Regions from separate parts of the Lysinibacillus sp. RS11 genome, predicted to be linked through region 1. Evidence: riboswitches for the same ligand, from Rfam matches in the RefSeq annotation. Region 1 holds a riboswitch; the other holds the start of a gene.
The links. A riboswitch is a leader RNA that binds a small molecule or an ion and turns the genes downstream of it on or off. The one in region 1 is predicted to bind thiamine pyrophosphate.

Region 1 (3,197 bases):
TTTTGTTGCAATACGCGAGGACTGCATGGAAAATGATTTGCCATCTTTAAAAAATACATAATCAATTGCATAATCGTTATCCGTTAAATGACCACCTTTAATGATGACACATTGTAAACCCTTTTGTAATAGGGTGTGTGCCGCGTCTTGAATATCTGCAAACGTTTTGATTTTTCTTCCGGTAAGTGTTTCAGCTTCAGGTATGTTTGGTGTAACGATTGTTGCTAAAGGAAGTAAATAACTACATAATGCTACAATTGCTTCTTGCTGTAATAAGCTTTCGCCACCTTTTGCAATCATGACAGGATCAACAATTAGCGGAATATTAACTTCAGCCAAAATACGTGCGATTGATTGAATGATTTCTGAGGAAAATAGCATTCCTGTTTTAACAGCACTAATTGAAAAATCCTCGATTAGTGCTTTAAGTTGTTTTTCAACAAAGCTAACTTCAATTGGTAAGACATCGGATACACCAAGTGTGTTCTGGGCAGTCAAAGCTGTAATAACAGATGTTCCAAAGACCTTTAATTCCTGAAATGTTTTTAAATCAGCCTGTATGCCTGCGCCGCCACCACTATCTGAACCAGCAATTGTTGTTACAATATGCATTATTTTTCACCATCCTTGGAAAGGCGATGTAATTCATTCAATACTGTAATTTGAAAATCGCCAATGTAATCTGTGGAAGAAGAAGCTTGTTCTGCCACTTTTTTATAAAGTGATAATGCATCGACTAATTGGTTATATGGTTCATTCCCTGTGGAGTAAGCAGCGCAACAAATTGCACTTAATAAGCAACCTGTTCCGGTGACTTCTGTCATTTGAGAATTTCCACCTGTAATCCATTGCTGATGTTCGCCATCAGTTATAAAATCCTTTTCACCGGTCACAATAACAATACAATTGTAGAGTTGAGCTATTTGCTTTGCCTCAATTTCTAAAGAAATTGAACCAGTACCACTATCTACGCCTTTTTGTTGCCAGTCTACATTGGCAATCGCCGCAAGCTCTCCAACATTACAACGAATAGCTGCAAATTTTATTTCCTTTAATAATTGCTGTACCGTCTGTTTACGGTAAGTTGTTGCACCTGCAGCAACAGGATCTAAAACAATGGGAATGCCCAGAGCATTAGCTTTTTTTCCTGCGAGTAGCATGGATTTTTTCATTTGATTATTTAGGGTACCGATATTTATCAATAAGCCTGAGGCAATAGCGACCATTTCTTCAACCTCATGACTGTCATCGGCCATTACTGGAGAAGCACCTATTGCTAATAAGCCATTTGCTTGGAAATTAGCTACAACATAATTAGTAATGCAATGAATAAGTGGATTTCGTTTACGGATCGTATGAAATATCAATTTATGTCCTCCTTATTGGATGGACGTAAGCGTGCAAAAAAGGCTCTTTTTCGTGCAGAAAAAACACGCAAAAGAGCCTTTCATCAGTAATTAGATGTGAATTGCTCCCTACGTCAGTATTAACTAACAGGTTCAAAGGGTCAGGTTTTACCTTCTCAACTCTAAATGAGTCCCCCTGCAATTATGCTTTTAGTTGACCAAAATGTACCATATTTTTCTTTCGTATTCAATAGAGAGTTTTTTTGAACGAAGACGTGACTGATGCCATATAGGAGAGCATGATAGTTGTCATGACTTTAACAAATTAGAGTGCCTTTCATTGAAAATGATGAAATTGGAGTTTTATAATGAGCATAGCAAAAGGGGGCATTTGCCATGAAACGACAAGATTTAATCGCACCAGAGTGGTATAACATTTCAGAGGAAATCGAAAAATATGCACAGGATTCTACAAAATGCGCATTAATAGTTTATAACGAAAACGAAGAAATTCAGTACATTACATATGCTTGTTTACTTGAAAAGGCTAATCAGGCAGCTCATGTATTTACATCACATGGTTTAACAAAAGGTGATGTTATTTTAGTCATGGTGCCAAGATCAGTTGAAGCGTATATCGTTTATCTTGGAGCCTTGAAGGCTGGGTTAACAATTATACCAAGCTCAGAAATGTTGAGAACTAAGGATATTGAATATCGCATCAATCACGCAAACGCAAAAGGCGTTGTTGTATTTGAGCCTTATATTGAGCAATTTGATGCTGTTAAAAATTCGCAAGGCATACAGCAATTTGTCATTGGTCATGCACATGAATCTTGGCAGCCGTTGTTTGAAAAAATGCAAAGCCAACCAACAACCTACATAAGCTCCACACCTACTAAAAGTACTGACATTGCATTTTTAGCTTATACGAGTGGTACAACAGGAAATCCAAAGGCAGCGGTACATACACATAGCTGGGGTTATGCACACTTACGAACAACTGCACCGAATTGGTTAGGTGTTCAAGAAGGTGACATTGTTTGGGCTACAGCAGCTCCAGGCTGGCAAAAATGGATTTGGAGTCCGTTTCTCGCTACATTAGGAAGTGGTGCAACAGCATTTGTCTACAAAGGTCACTTTGATGCGACAACATACCTTACACTGCTTGAAAAATTCAAGATTAATATTCTGTGCTGTACACCAACCGAATATCGATTTATGGCAGCACTTGAAAGTTTACAAAATTTTAATTTAAGTACAGTCCGTCAGGCTGTGTCAGCAGGTGAACCATTAAATAGCGAAGTGATAAAAGTATTTTCGGAGGTTTTGAATTTACAAGTACGAGATGGCTATGGACAAACAGAAAATACATTACTTGTTGGTACAATGGTAGGGACGAAGGCTAAAATTGGCTCGATGGGTAAACCTACTCCGGGGAATACTGTTGAAATTATCGATGATTTCGGAAAGGCAGTTGCAATTGGAGAAGTTGGAGACATTGCTGTGCATCGTGAAACACCTGCGTTATTTAAAAAATATTTACATGATCCAGAACGTACAAATCTACAATTTAGAGGCGATTGGTATATTACCGGAGATCGTGCATATAAAGATGAAGATGGTTATTTTTGGTTTGAAGGACGTGGAGATGATGTCATAATATCTTCTGGCTATACGATAGGTCCATTTGAAGTAGAAGATGCATTATTGAAGCATACAGCAGTTAAAGAAACTGCTGTTGTTGCGAGTCCAGATGAAGTTCGCGGAAATATTGTAAAGGCATTTGTAGTGCTCCGTGATGGAGAAATTGGTAATGAAGAACTGATTAAAAAACTACAAAATCATGTA
Region 2 (3,197 bases), 2.2 Mb from region 1:
ACGTTGAGAACAGCTTTTTGCTAATTTAGATGAAAATATATGCCTAACAGTCTTGCCCAAAAACTCGCTATTCCCCCATCAGTGTTTGCTTCAAAGCTTGGCAGTCAGTTGACTGTGAACGTTCAGGAAGCTACAAATACCTCCCAAGGCTAAAGTAGCGAGGGTGATCGGTAGCCAATTCCCTTATTTCAGACTTCTAGTCAATAGCAAAGGTACAAGCCTTGTGGTAGACTGTAGTATATTTGATTAAAGAAGGGGGTATTCGATGACCCAGCAGAAGTCCAATAAGGCGGCTTTGTATATTTTAATGTTTAATATGTTTATCGCAATGGGGAGTATTGGAATTATTATTCCTGTTATGCCTGAGTATTTAAAACTATTTGGTGCCGCTGGACAAATTCTTGGCATGTTGATTGCAACATTCGCCTTAGCTCAATTCGTATTTTCTCCAATTGCTGGGAATCTTTCGGATCGATATGGTCGTAAAAATCTCATTATTTTCGGTCTTATAGTAACAGGACTTGCCCAAATTGGTTTCGGGCTTTCTACAGATGTGTGGATGCTCTTCTTGGCACGCTTTTTAGGCGGCCTTGGTTCCGCATTTGTGGCACCTCCTATCATGGCATTTGTGGCAGACGTTACAACGTATGAAGAACGTGGTAAAGGAATGGGCATGTTAGGGGCATCCATGTCTCTAGGCTTTATGATCGGACCAGGGATTGGCGGATTCTTATCTCACGTTAGTTTACATTTCCCATTCTATACGGCTGGAACTGCAGCTATTTTAGCATCAATTTTATCGTTGTTTTTATTACCTTCTAAAAAGCCAAATACAACACAAAAAATGCAGAAGCAAGATAACCTTGGGAAGCAAATGGTACGTTCAGTACATATGCCTTACTTTGTAATGCTAATTATTATGATGGTATTTTCATTTGGAATTGCTAACTTCCAAACAACATTATCGTTATTTGTTACAGAAAAGTTCAATTACACACCTACAGATATCGCTATTATCTTAGTTGTAGGTGGTGCTTTTGGTGTTGTTGTACAAATGTTTGTTATTACACCACTGTTTAATCGCTTTGGCGAAATGAAAGTAGTGTTAGTCAATTTATTTATCGCAGCCATATCAATTTTCTTAATTTTATTTGTGTCTGGCTTTGCCCTTATTTTAGTTGTAGCGACAGTCTTCTCTACAGCTACGACATTGATTCGCCCAGCTGTCAACACATTGATTTCGAAGCTTGCTGAGACGGAACAAGGCTTTGCGGCTGGTCTGAACAATGCATATATGAGCCTCGGTAATATGATTGGTCCTGCATTAGCAGGTATATTATTCGATTGGAATATGAACAGTCCTTATATTTTCGGAGCTATTATTTTAATGGCCTGCTTCTTCCTTGCCCTTATCTGGACGATGAAAAAAGCACCACACCTGTTGCATCCTGATACAAAATAGACAGAAAAGTAATATTTTTGGTAGTATGCTACATTATTATGTAATAAGATAGAATTAAATTAAATTTTTTTATTACCACTAGGGGAGTCTTTAAAAGGCTGAGACGTATATTATCAAATACGGACCCTTTGAACCTGATCTAGTTCACACTAGCGGAGGGAAGTGGCGACACTTGCTTTTTAATATGTAAATGCAAGGCCGCTTCCTATTGTTTTTTAGGAAGCGGCTTTTTTTGTAAGTTTACCTTAAGAATGCTCGCCAATCTAGCAACATTATATCCAAGGTTACCGGTGGGACTTATAGTTTTAGCGGCGCAGTTTTTCTTGATTACCGGCGCATCTCATGGTTTTAGCGGCGATGTTCTCTTGGTTACCGGCGCATCTCATGGTTTTAGCGGCGATGTTCTCTTGGTTACCGGCGCATCTCATGGTTTTAGCGGCGCAGTTTTCTTGATTACCGGCGCATCTCGCGGTTTTAGCGGCGCAGTTCTCTTCATTACCGGCGGAACTTCAAATTTACCGGTATTAACGATTAAATTCATATTTCAAAGGAGTGTAAATTATGTCAATTCGAAAACTAACAATCATGGCCCTACTAGTAGCAATTGCCGTAGCAGGTTCTACCTTCGTTTCAATACCAACGGGAATTGCGCGTGCCTATCCTGTACAGCATGCCATTAATGTTATTGGCGCTATCATTCTTGGACCAGTACCTACTGTTATGGTCGCCTTTGTCACAGCAATTATTCGTATTTTAACAGGCACAGGTTCATTATTAGCTATACCTGGTAGTGTCATTGGCGCTTTGTTTGCATCTCTGGCCTATAAATATAGCGGCAAGATGTGGCTAGCTGGTGTCGGTGAAATATTCGGGACAGGAATTATTGCCTCACTCATTGCAGTGCCCTATGCACATTTATTAATGGGGACATCCGTGGCAGCATTATTTTTTATGCCAGCCTTTCTAACATCCAGTACGATTGGTGCTGTCTTAGGCATTGTCATTGCTAACAATTTACGTAAGACTGTATTGGTAACTAACCTTAACACCCTGCTTAAATAATGATTGGTTACAATTTAAAAACGTTACTTCTTAATGGCCATTAAGAAGTAACGCTTTGATCCAACTAAATTCATCCATACTTCAACGGCAATCCCATTTCATGAGCAATTAATAGAAAGTCTTTTTTGCTTATTTCAAAATGACCAAATCTGAATTTATAACCATATTTCGATTTATCTTCTACAAATTCTAAATAATCTAAGATCCTTTTTATCGGTACAGACTTTGCATCTTTATAAAAGTCTATATCTCTTCTAAAAGGAATAAAATTTTCTGTCATTTGGAACTCATATATTCGCTCGTCTTTTATTCTTCCAATTGCGGTAAAGGCTCTTACAGGTTCATTACCATCTAAACTGTTTTTAGGAGAATAATATATAATCCAGTCTCCTTTTTTCATTCGTTTCAAAGGTCTTTCTTTACCATGACACAACTGGCCGAATCCTCCCTCAACCCCTTTTTGCACATGATTAAGAGATACCACGCCAATCCAATATTTCGGTTCTCTTTCAGTCGTAGGATATAGTGACATAGCTTCCACCTCCTTTTATTTTGGCGAACGATTTTCATATACTTTTTTCAATATGTGTTTCAATTGCTCTTGTTCTTCCAATGAAAGTACGTCTAAAACATCATTCTCAGCAATTGAAAGGATCTTCAATAATTCTTCTGC

Region 2: linked by a shared signal. The riboswitch ahead of thiW (energy coupling factor transporter S component ThiW) and the one ahead of thiM (hydroxyethylthiazole kinase) in region 1 are both predicted to bind thiamine pyrophosphate.

The regions. Positions count from the first base shown of each region.
Region 1 is NZ_CP168124.1:3,665,536-3,668,732, reverse strand. It holds gene thiD (bifunctional hydroxymethylpyrimidine kinase/phosphomethylpyrimidine kinase) at 1-612, opposite strand, end outside; gene thiM (hydroxyethylthiazole kinase) at 612-1,367, opposite strand; TPP riboswitch at 1,456-1,554, opposite strand; gene mbcS (acyl-CoA synthetase MbcS) at 1,743-3,197, shown strand, end outside.
Region 2 is NZ_CP168124.1:948,818-952,014, reverse strand. It holds gene AB9L17_RS04615 (MFS transporter) at 266-1,462, shown strand; TPP riboswitch at 1,533-1,640, shown strand; gene thiW (energy coupling factor transporter S component ThiW) at 2,024-2,524, shown strand; gene AB9L17_RS04605 (EVE domain-containing protein) at 2,595-3,056, opposite strand; gene AB9L17_RS04600 (MarR family winged helix-turn-helix transcriptional regulator) at 3,072-3,197, opposite strand, start outside.